One region of the Labrys okinawensis genome, then DNA from elsewhere that is predicted to be linked to it. Evidence: predicted binding sites of a transcription regulator. Region 1 holds the regulator's gene; the other holds the start of a gene.
What was found. Region 1 encodes PhoB, which activates phosphate uptake and scavenging genes when phosphate is short. Its sites were predicted from a motif close to TGTCATNNANCTGTCAT; they were not measured.
Positions count from the first base shown of each region.

Region 2: the regulator PhoB is predicted to act here: its motif matches at 2,578-2,594, upstream of ACMDCR_RS27250 (acid phosphatase).

Region 1 covers NZ_CP178864.1:1,377,265-1,383,181, reverse strand. The annotation lists gene pstC (phosphate ABC transporter permease subunit PstC) at 1-148, shown strand, start outside; gene pstA (phosphate ABC transporter permease PstA) at 160-981, shown strand; gene pstB (phosphate ABC transporter ATP-binding protein PstB) at 990-1,802, shown strand; gene phoU (phosphate signaling complex protein PhoU) at 1,864-2,583, shown strand; gene phoB (phosphate regulon transcriptional regulator PhoB) at 2,599-3,300, shown strand; gene ACMDCR_RS06615 (RNA polymerase sigma factor) at 3,371-4,603, opposite strand; gene ACMDCR_RS06610 (YciI family protein) at 4,619-4,975, opposite strand; gene ACMDCR_RS06605 (aldo/keto reductase) at 5,126-5,917, opposite strand, start outside.
Region 2 covers NZ_CP178864.1:5,828,455-5,834,371, forward strand. The annotation lists gene ACMDCR_RS27240 (succinylglutamate desuccinylase/aspartoacylase family protein) at 1-802, shown strand, start outside; gene ACMDCR_RS27245 (site-specific tyrosine recombinase XerD) at 854-1,792, opposite strand; gene ACMDCR_RS27250 (acid phosphatase) at 1,833-2,531, opposite strand; gene ACMDCR_RS27255 (EthD family reductase) at 2,712-3,020, opposite strand; gene ACMDCR_RS27260 (FUSC family protein) at 3,183-5,198, opposite strand; gene ACMDCR_RS27265 (histidine kinase) at 5,505-5,678, opposite strand; gene ACMDCR_RS27270 (shikimate kinase) at 5,809-5,917, shown strand, end outside.

The sequences.
Region 1 (5,917 bases):
CGCCTCCACAATCGCCAACGAATTCCCCGACGCTCCGGCGGGTTCGCTGCGCAACGAGTCGCTGATGGAACTGGGCTTCGTGCTCTTCGTCATTTCGTTCATCGTGCTTGCGATCTCCCGCATGCTCGTCAAGTCCGGCGTCAAGTAAGGGGACTTATCATGGATCGCCTCGCTCGCCGCCGCTCCGTCGACTACATCATGAAGGGCATTTCAACGGGCTTTGCAGTGATCTCGCTGCTGGCTCTCGCCTGGATTCTGATCACCCTGTTCGGGCTCGGCCTGCCGGCCCTGAACAGCACCATCTTTACGAAGGTCATGGCTGACGGCGGCCTCCTCAACGCCATCGTGGGCAGCCTGATCATGGTCTTCATCGCCCTCCTGATCGGCGCCCCGCTCGGCATCATGGCCGGCACCTTCCTCGCCGAGGCAGGCCGCGGCAGCAAGTTCGCCGAGGCCGTGCGCTTCATCAACGACATCCTCCTGTCGGCGCCATCCATCCTGCTTGGCGTGTTCGTCTACCTGATGATCGTGGTGCCGATGGGCGGGTCCTCGGGCTGGGCGGGCATCATTGCGCTCGCCATCATCATCATGCCGGTGGTGGTGCGCACCACCGAGGACATGCTGACCCTGGTGCCTATCAGCCTGCGCGAGGCGGCGTTCGCCCTGGGATCGCCGATGTGGAAGGTGATCATGGCGGTCACCTGGCGCTCGGCCCGCACCGGGATCATCACCGGCATCCTGCTGGCGCTGGCCCGCGCCGCCGGTGAAACCGCGCCACTGCTCTTCACCGCTTTCGGCAACTCGAACTGGACGCTGGATCTCGGCGGCGCCTTCCCCAGCCTGCCGCTGGCGATCAACCTCTTCGCCCAGAGCCCCGATCCCAACCAGGTCTCGATCGCCTGGGCCGGCGCCCTCCTCATCACCATCGGCGTGCTGGCCCTGAACATCATCACCCGCGTCGTGCTCGCTCCCAAGAAATGAGTGCTCCCATGTCCTCACCCAACGCCTCGATCGCGGTTTCCGACCGCCCGGTTGCCGATCCCAACGCTCCCGTCAAGCTGAAGGTCGAAAACCTCGACTTCTATTACGGCGAGAAGCATGCGCTGAAGAAGATCAACATGAGCGTGGCCGAGCGTCAGGTCACCGCGATGATCGGCCCCTCGGGCTGCGGCAAGTCCACGCTGCTGCGTGTGCTAAACCGCATGTATGATCTATATCCCGGCCAGCGCGCCGAGGGAAAGGTCATGCTCGACGGCCAGAATGTCATCGGCAAGGAGATCGATCCGGCGGTGCTGCGCGCCCGCGTCGGCATGGTGTTCCAAAAGCCGACGCCCTTCCCGATGTCGATCTATGATAATATCTCCTTCGGCGTCCGGCTGCATGAGAACATTTCCAAGGCCGAGATGGACCAGCGCGTCGAATGGTGCCTGACCAAGGCAGCCTTGTGGAACGAAGTGAAGGACCGCCTCAACGCCTCGGCGCTCGGCATGTCCGGCGGGCAGCAGCAGCGCCTGTGCATCGCCCGCACCATCGCGGTGAAGCCGGAAGTAGTGCTTCTCGACGAACCGACCTCGGCACTCGACCCGATCTCGACCGCCAAGATCGAGGAACTGATCGACGAATTGAAGCGCGACTTCACCATCGTGATCGTGACCCACAACATGCAGCAGGCGGCGCGCAGCGCCGACACCACCGCTTTCTTCTATCTCGGAGACCTCATCGAGATCGGGGCGACGAACAAGATTTTCACCAACCCGAATGACAGCCGCACGCAGGATTACATCACCGGCCGTTTCGGCTGATCCCCGGGCAGGCATTCAAGCCGGCACATAGACGGCGGCGACAAGGAATTTGGAGAACGGCATGTCCGATCACATCGTTACGTCCTTCGATCAGGAATTGCGCGAGTTGCGCAACATGATCGCAGAAATGGGTGGCCTTGCCGAAAAGAGCGTGGCCGACAGTGTGGAAGCTCTGCTCAAGCGCGACAGCCAGCGCGCGAAGGCGGTGATCGATCTCGACGCCTCGATCGACAAGTTGCAGCGCCAGGTCGAGGAACGCGCCATCCTGATCATCGCCAAGCGCCAGCCGCTGGCGCTGGACCTGCGCGAGATCGTCTCGGCCCTGCGGGTCGCCAACGACCTCGAGCGCATCGGCGATCTCGGCAAGAACGTCGCCAAACGCGTCGTGGCCATCCAGGGCCATATGCAGCCCAACCAGCTCTTCGGCGGCTTCGACCACATGGCCGACCTCGTACTCGAGCAGCTCAAGCAGGTTCTGGACTCCTTCGCCCAGCGCAATGTCGAGGAAGCACTCTCGGTCTGGCGTTCGGATGGCGAGATCGACGCCATGTACACCTCGCTCTTCCGCGAACTCCTGACCTATATGATGGAAGATCCGCGCAATATCGGCTTCTGCACACATCTGCTGTTCTGCGCCAAGAACATCGAGCGCATCGGCGACCATGCCACCAACATCGCCGAGACCGTGCATTATCTGGTGACCGGCGAATCCCCTGCCGGCGAACGTCCGAAGGCGGATACGAGTACGTCTCTCGTCGACCTTCCAGTGCCGGCTAAGTAACAAGGGGAACCGGCTATGCCTCCCAAGGTTCTGATAGTCGAGGACGAAGAAGCCCTCACCCTTCTGCTGCGCTACAATCTCGAGGCCGAGGGCTATGAGGTGGACAGCGTGGCACGGGGCGACGATGCCGAGATCCGGTTGCGCGAGAGCGTCCCCGATCTCGTGCTGTTGGACTGGATGCTGCCCGGCCTGTCGGGCATCGAATTGTGCCGGCGCATCCGTATGCGGCCAGAGACGGAGCGCTTGCCGGTGATCATGCTCACCGCCCGTGGCGAGGAGGCCGAGCGTGTCCGCGGCCTTGCCACCGGCGCGGACGACTATGTCGTCAAGCCGTTTTCCGTGCCGGAACTTTCGGCCCGCGTGCGGGCCCTCCTGCGCCGCGCCAAGCCCGATCATGTCGCCTCCCTGCTCAAGGCCGGCGACATCTCGCTCGACCGCGAGACCAAGCGCGTCCATCGCGGCAATCGCGAGATCCGCCTGGGGCCGACGGAATTCCGCTTGCTGGAATTCCTGATGCAGGCACCAGGCCGCGTCTTCGCCCGCGAACAGCTGCTCGACAGCGTCTGGGGCCGCGACGTCTATATCGACGAGCGCACCGTTGACGTGCATGTCGGCCGCCTGCGCAAGGCCATGAACCGCACGCGCGAGATCGATCCGATCCGCACGGTACGCGGCGCCGGCTATTCCTTCGACGAAACCTTCTCGAAGCAGGGCTGATTGAGAGCGCGGATATCACAGCGACATACTTGCATGTCGCGATGTCCGCGCCCCTGAAAGGCACTTGCAACTAAACCTGCCCCATCTTCCCTTGCAGGTAGCGACGGATGGCAGGATCGCTTTCCAGCCCGATCGCACGCATGTAGGCGTCCCTCGCCTCGTCGAACCGTTTCGCTCGTGCCAGCAGGTCCGCCCGCGCCGCCCAATAGGGCTGGTACTCTGCAAGGCGAGCGTCCTCCAGCAATGCGTCGAACGCCGCCAGTGCGGCCTCCGTGCCCTCGATATGGGCTAGCGCCACGGCACGATTGATGGCGGCGACCGGGGATTGGGTCAGCAGGACGAGCGCGTCGTAGAGCTGCACGATCGCCGCCCAGTCCACCGCCAGGCCCCTGCGCCGGATCGCATGGGCCGACTGCAGCGCTGCCTCCAGCTGATAACGGCCGATCTGCCCTCTCTTTACCGCGCGGGCAAGCAGGGCCTCGGCCTCCTCGATCATCTCCTCGTCCCAGAGCAGGGTATCCTGTTGAGCAAGGGGCACGAAGTCGCCCTCCGGACTGCGGCGGGCGGCGCGGCGCGCCTCGGCATGCAGCATCAGGGCGAGCAGGCCAAGCACTTCGGGCTCGTCCGGCATCAGCGAGGCGATCAGGCGGCCGAGCCAGATGCCTTCAGCAGCAAGGTTGCGCCGACGTGGCCGCGAGCCCTCCGGATCGGCCCAGCCTTCGGCGAAGACGGCGTAGACCGCCTCCAGCACGGTATCGAGGCGCTCCGGCAGTTCTTCGCGCTCGGGCACGCGAAAGGGAATGCCGGCCTGCCTGATCTTGGTCTTGGCCCTGACCAGCCGCTGACTCATGGCAGCCGGCGAGATCAGGAAGGCGCTGGCGATCGCGGCGGCATCGAAGCCGAGCACCGTTTGCAGGATCAATGGCGCGCGCACGGTGGCATCGAGCGCCGGATGGGCGCAGGCGAACATCAGGCGCAGGCGCTCGTCAGGAATGACATGATCCTGCTCCCTGATCATCGCAAGTTCCTCGATCTGCCTGGTGACGTCGTCAGCCTTCTCCAGGCGGAGCCTGGTCTTGCGGGCGTTGTCTATCTGGCGCCGGCGGGCCGATGTCAGCAGCCAGGCTTCGGGATTGTCGGGGATGCCGCTCGCGGGCCAGTGCTCCAGCGCCGCCGCGAAGGCATCGGCGAGCGCGTCCTCCGCCCCGGCCACGTCGCCGGAGCGTGCCGCCAGAAAGGCGACCAGCTTGCCATAGCTTCGCCGGGCGACGCTTTCGGCAAGGCTTGAGGCGGAGGGCGGCACGGCCTGTCGGGCCGCTTAATACTCGTCCATCGGCCAGATGGGGCGTACCTCGACCGAGCCTGCGCCGGCGCCCGGGCAGCGAGAGGCCCAGTTCAGGGCCGTATCGAGATCGGCCACATCAATGAGATAATAGCCAGCTAATTGCTCCTTGGTCTCAGCAAAAGGCCCGTTCAAGACCTGGGTCTTGCCGTCGCGGATCCGAACGGTGGTGGCCGAAGCGGTCGGCCGCAGGCGGTTGGATCCCAGCAGAATACCGGAAGCCTTGATCGCCTGCGTATAGGCGCCATAAGCGGCAAGCATCTCATTTCTTGCAGCCGGCTGGGCGTTCTGCATGGCCTCTTCACTGGAATAGATCAGAATCGCGAATTCCATTGCATCTCTCCTCGATCGGCCGGCGCACCTCGCGCCGGCACGACAATGACGCGCGTCTCCAGCCCTATTCGACAGGGACAGCCATTATTGGGGCGACTTGCTTTCAAATCGAGCCGCCAAGAACCGCTAGGACACGTCGATACAAAGAGGCTAGGGCGCGCTGATCTTGGTGAGATGCTCGATCTCGGTCGAGCCCAGGGAAAGCTCGGTCGCCTTGATCAGATCCTGCAACTGCTCGACGCTGGTCGCGCTGGCGATGGGGGCCACCAGTCCGGGCCTGGCGATCAGCCAGGCAATGGCGACCTGGGCGGGCGTGGCATTCTTGGCGTGGGCGACCGCGTCGAGCGCCTCGAGAATGCGCAAGCCCCGCTCGTTGAGATATTCGCCCATGCCGCCGCCACGCGCCGCACTCTTGGCGAAGTCGGAGGTCGTGCGGTATTTGCCGGATAGGAAGCCCTTGGCCAGCGAGAAATAGCTGGTCACGCCAATCTCGTTCTTGAGGCAGAAAGGTTCGAGCTCGGCTTCGTATCCGGCGCGATCATAGAGATTGTATTGGGTCTGCAGGTTTTCGAAGCGCGGCCAGAGTTCCTTGGTGCTGACGGCCAGCGCCTTGAACATCGTGTTGGCGCTATGGTTGGAATTGCCGATCACCCGTACCTTGCCCGCCGACACGAGTTCCGCGTAGGTACCGAGCGTTTCCTCCATCGGCGTTTCCGGATCCTCCCAATGGGAGAGATAGAGATCGATATAATCGGTCTGCAGGCGCTTGAGCGAGGCGTCCACCGCGCTCTTGATATAGGCGTGTGACAGGCCCTTCTTGCCAGGCCCCATTTCCGAGCCGACCTTCGTGGTCACCACGACATCGGCACGGTTGCCGCGCGCCTTCATCCACTTGCCGATGATGGCCTCGGATTCACCACCCTGGTTGCCCGGCACCCAGGC
Region 2 (5,917 bases), 2.6 Mb from region 1:
GATGCGCCGCCTCGATCCGGCGGTGATCCAAGGCACCGTCACCGTGCTGCCGGCCGCGAACCTGCCGGCGGTGATGGCAGCCAAACGCTGCTCGCCTTTCGATGGTGGCAATCTCAATCGCGCCTTTCCCGGGGACCCATCGGGAACCCCGACTGCGCGCCTGGCGCATTTCCTCGAACACGAACTCTTTCCCCGCCACGATGTCCTGCTGGATATCCATTCCGGCGGCACCTCGATGGCCCACCTCCTGTGCACCCTGATCGAGCGCCAGGAAGACGAAGCCCGCTTCGCGCGAGCAAACGAGTTGATGCGGGCGATGGCGCCAAGTCACGCCTTCATCGCCGATAACGGACCGGCATCGCCAACCTCGATGGGAGCCGCCACACGCAGTGGCATCATCGGCCTCAGCGGCGAATTCGGCGGCGGCGGCACGGTAACGCCCGCCAGCATGGCCTTCACGGCGCGAGCCATCGACAATCTCATGCTGGCTTTGGGAATTGTCGAGAAGCCGCTGCTCGGCAGTCTCCCGACGGAACAGCCTGCCTTGCAATTGCTTTCGCTTTCGCGCCACAGCCAGGGCATCTACGCCACCCGCCGAGGCTGGTTCGAGCCGGCGGTGCAGCTCGGAGCCCATGTCGATGCAGGAGGCCTCGCTGGCTGGTACCACGATCTCGAACGGCTGGACGCGCCGGAGGAGCCGCTGCACTTTGCGGAAGGCGGCATCGTGATCTCACACAGGCTGCATTGCGACAGCCAAGCTGGCGATTGCCTCATGCAGGTAGCCGAGCGGATCAACCTCTAAGCTTTCCTGAGAACCGGTCATTTTCTGTGAGGCTCGGCAACCGGCGCGACATCAATCCCCCATCGGATGCAGGTCGCGCACCATCGCCTTCATGCGCTCGTCGAGCACGTGAGTATAGATCTGCGTCGTGGCGATGTCGGCGTGGCCGAGCATCATCTGGACGGAACGCAGGTCCGCGCCGTTCTGCAGGAGGTGGCTGGCGAAGGCGTGGCGCAGGACGTGGGGGCTGATGCGGTCGCCCCGTATGCCGACCGAGGCGCCGAGCGCCTTGAGGTCGCGGGCGCAATGCTGGCGGGTGAGGTGGCCGCTCTCCCCGAAGGACGGGAAGAGCCAGGGCGAGGCCTGATCGCGGCCCGCCTCCGCCAGCAGCGCTAGATAGGCCTGCATTGCCTGGCGCGCCACATCGGTAAGCGGCACCAGCCGCTCCTTGTTGCCCTTGCCGACCACGCTGAGCATGGCGAGGCCGGGGCGGGCCGCCGAACGCTTGAGGCTGACGAGTTCGGAAACACGCAGGCCCGAGGCATAGAGCGTTTCGAGCAGGGCGCTCATGCGGGCAGCGCGCAGGCGCTCCAGCATGGGACGGGCGGCATCCTCGATCCCCTCCCCGGCAGCGGCCAGGAGGCGATCGACCTCCTCCACGCTCAGGATCTTGGGCAGGGAGCGGCCCCGCCTGGGGCCGTCGAGCACGCCGGTCGGATCATCGTCGCGAAAACCCTCTGCGTAGAGAAATTTGTGCAGCTGCCGGATGGCCGAGAGATGCCGCGCCAGCGTGGTCGCCTTGAAGCCGAGGGCAGTGAGGGAGGCGAGATGGTCGCGCGCCTGGTCCGAGGTCGCGCTGGCGATGGCGCCGCCGCGGCCGGCAAGGAAGTCGCTGTAATCGGTGAGATCGCGCCGATAGGCTTCAAGCGTATTATCGGCGCCGCCGCGTTCGGCGGACACCATATCGAGGAAGGCGTTGATCAGCCTGGTATCGCTGGCGGGCTTGGGCATTGGGATACCCTAGTCCGCCGCGGTTAACAGGCTGAAAAGATCATTTCAGGCCGAGAGCGGCGCGCAGTTCCGCCTTGGCAGGCTCGAACTCGGCCTTGAAATCGTCCTGGCGCATGATCGTCTCTGCGATCACCGTGCCGGAGATGCGGCCCATCTCGATGTCGGAGGGATAGTGGATGCCCACCACCAGGCGGCTATGGCCGTAATCCCAGGCGCGGGCCATGATCTCCGCGCGCTTCTCCGGCACCATATTGGCGAGCACGATGCCTTCCAGCGTGCCGAGCGTGGTGTGGCCGGAGGGATAGGAGCCGGACTTGCTGGGCTCGACGGCCGGGCGGACGAGATCGCTGACCAGATGGGGACGCAGGCGACCAAGGGTTTTCTTGGCGGGATCCACCACGGCGCCTTCCGTCTCGATGATGCGGTCGAAGAAGGCCGCGAACTTCGGCAGCTTGGCCTTGTCGAAATTGGCGCCAAACAGTTCGCCGCCGAAGCGCCAGACGGTTTCCTCGTCGTCGGCCTGGGCGTGCTTCAGTTCCTCGGGCGTGCGCTCGACCTGAAGCGCCAGCACCGCGGCGATCTCGCTCTTGGTCTGCATCGAATCGGCGGCCGGCGGCGGCGGCAGCAGGATGGTGAGGTCAACCACCTTGGCGTCGGTGAAGGGCTTGGCATCGTCGGCGAAAGCCGGAGAGAGGCCTGAAAGGGCCAGCATGGCGGCGAGGGCAATAATCTTGCGCAAGGGAGCACCCATAGGTTGTGGAACTTGCGCCAGATGCCACTCTGGGGTGACGGGCCGATGACAGATGCGGCGGGTGACAAGAAGACTGGCCGCAGAAGCACGCCGGGCTGATGTGCTCGATCTGGACGACATGGTGTGATCACGATCCGACAATAAGTCGGGCTGCGGCGCACCCGTCCGTCAAACCTCTTGGCTCTGAAAAATCAGCATGTCGGCGCCGCCGGTAGCAAAGTTTTGCACATCCGCGGCCGCGGCCTCGCCTTCTGCACTGGCGAATGCAGCCTGGATGGCTGCCTGATCGTCGAATTGCAAGGTCGCAATCAGATGAAACTTGGACGGACCGGCGGGCGTGACCACCGGCCCGCGACTGACCTCGTATTTCCGGAGCCCTGGGATCTTCTTTGCGATTGGAACATGGGTCTCGAAATAATACCTGTCGAATTCAGCGCTATCGACCGGCGTTCCATACATGACAACCAGGCTCGCCATGGCACTCTCCCCAAGAATTTTCGTCTGCTGCTGCGAATGGCCGGCTGCTCGGACTCCGGGGGCCCGGCTCACCAATTCCCCTCCATATCGCTCTCATATTGTCGCTCAGATGATCGGATAGCTGCAAGCGCGAAGCGCGACGTCCCTCTCGCATATTCCGGCTCAGAAATAGAGCGGATGATCCTCGAGCGCCAAGGCGATCACGCGCAGCGAGGCGGCGGCCTGGAGGTGTATGTTCGGGCTCGCGTCGGTGGCGCTTGAAGCCGCCAGGATGCGCAAGGCGTCGATCATATCGCGCCGGGTCTTGGCATGCGGGCCGCGGATGGCCAGAAGCTTGGCGAGGCGCACGAGCATCGCGCTCACTTCGACGGCGTGGCTGGCCTCGAGCAGGCCATCGCGGATGAAGCGGCGCAGGCGCATGATCTCCAGCCCCATCGTCACGGCGGCGAGGCTGCCGTCGAGCACATATTGTGCCTTGGCGCCCACGCGTTCCAAAGGGGCCATCAGCTGGTTGATGCGGTCATAGGCGAGGCTCTCGAAGGCCGAGGCCCTGGGCAGGCGCTCATGCAGGCACAGGCGGGTGAGGTCGGCGCGGAACGCCTCCACCACGCGCTCGACCACGCTCTCCGGCCGGCGCGGCAGCACAACGGCGAAGACGCCGACGCTGAGCAGGATGCCGCCCAGCACTGCGATCGCCTCGTTCAGGAAGGGCCAGGGCTGCGCCACCATGGGCTGGCGCGGATTGACGAAGAGCAGGAAGTTGATGGCAAAGGCGGTGGCAACGCTGGTGTAGCGCGGATTGGCCATGGCCAACGCCACCGGGACGAGCACGAGCGCAATGAGCAGCAGCAGCCAGAACAGGCCCTGCAGCTCCGGCAAGAGGACCTGCCCCACGACGAAGGCTGCCGGCACAGAAAAAGCAGTTCCCTTCAGGAATTCGAGGGAGGAGCGCATCGGGTTGGGCATGGTGGCGAACAGGCTCGACACCACTGCGACCATTACCGCGGCTCCTGCGAGATCGGCCCAACGCGTGGCGATCCAGTAGGCGGTGACGACGGCGGTGGCGATGGCGGCACGCACGGCATTGACGAAGGCGACCTTCTGGTCGCGGTCGATGGTGAGCGTCGGCAGCTTCCATTGGCCGGGCGGGCCAGGGGGGTCCGGTGCGCGCAAGCGCAGAGCCGTGAGGCCCTCCAGCACGAGGCCGAGGGCGGCAAGGAACTCGATCAGCAGCGTGATGCGGGCGGCGGCAGCGGCGCGATCCTCGCTCTGCTGCAGCGGAGCGGTGCGCATTGCCTCGGATTCGCGGGTGAGGTCAAGGATCTGGCGCAACCAGGGCCTGGCATCCTCGACCAGCCAGTCGCGCTGGACGAGGCCGTCCAGCATGGCCTTGACCCGGCCGAGCAACGGGCGCCAGCTCGAGTCCGGGGCACTCGCATGGGCGAGGAGTGTGTGGATGGCCGAGATCGCCGAGAGCATGTGGCCGATCGTATGCCGGGCCATGCGGCCATGGGTCACCAGCCCTGGCGCCTCGATGCGAGCATAGGCGCGCATGCCGGCCAGCGCCTCGATGTCGACGATCAACCGCTGGTAGCGGGTGTCGAGTTCGGGTTTGGCTGTGCCGCCGATGGCCCCGGCGCCGTAGCGTGCGATGTCGCGCAGGCCCGCGCCGACGCGCTCCACCAGCACGTCCCTTGCGAGCTGCGGCATGAAGAAGCGTCCGGCAATGCCTGCGCAGGTGATGCCGAGCATGATCTCGATGCAGCGCGCCACGGCAAGGTCGGTAACGAGATGGGGATTGTCGAAGGCCGGCAGGCCAATGATGGCGGCCGTGTAGCCGGCCAGCACCGCGCCATAGGATTCGGGATTGCGCAGCACCGAGGCAACATAGGTGCACACGGCGATCCACAAGGTGAGCAGGCCGACATAGGCGATATGCTCCGTGCCGGTGGCCTTGACCATCGCCACCGAAGCAACCGCTCCGATCAGGGTGCCCGTGAGGCGGAACAGGCCCTTGGCGAGGACCATGCCGGCGACGGGCTGGCTGACGATGAACACCGTCATCATCGCCCACTGCGGCTGCCCGAGGCCGAGCAGATAGGCGATGACCAACGCGATGAGGCCCACCAGGGTCGTACGCAGCGCAAAGATCCAGTCCGCCCGCGGGGGCAGGGACACTTGCGGCACCAGGACGGCAAAGCGCGCGCGAAGGGAAGCGGGACTGGGCATGCTTACGGGAATAGAGGCTCAGCCTGCGAATTGGAACCGGGCGCGACAGGGAAAACACCAGCGGCCCAAAAAGGCATTGTTCGAGCGACAGGACATTGTCATTCCCGGCAGCGCCGCAGGCGCTGGGAAGGGGATCCAGGGGCTGACGGTCTCACTTCTCCGGCCCCTGAATTCCCTTCCCGGCGCGTACGGAGCTGGGAACGGAATGGCAGAGGTTCCTGCCCAGAGTGCTCGTCGCTCGCGCCAACAAGCCCTTCACGGCGCGTTGCCGGGCGATGTATCCGGCCTCGGCTGCAGGTTCCTGAGTGGCACGTCCACGCTCATCGGCCGGGTAGCCGGCCTCACATAGGTACCCAGCGCATAGACGAGGCCATATCCGGCAAGACCGATTATGACGAGGATAAGCAGGAAACGGAGCAGACTGGGCATAGGGAACCTGGAGATTTCGGCCGCACAATACTGCGCGAATCCGGGCGGAGCTATGTCTTCGGCGCGGCCAAACAACGAATGAAATGTGGGAAACCCTTGCGTCCCGGCCCGTCTCCGGTTCAATAGAAATATGACTTTGTTGATGCAGGACGAAATGGGCGGCGTTGCGACATCTTTTGCTCCGGCCGAACGCGAGAAGAAGCTGACCCGGGCCCTCGCAGGCCGGTCGGTCGTGCTGG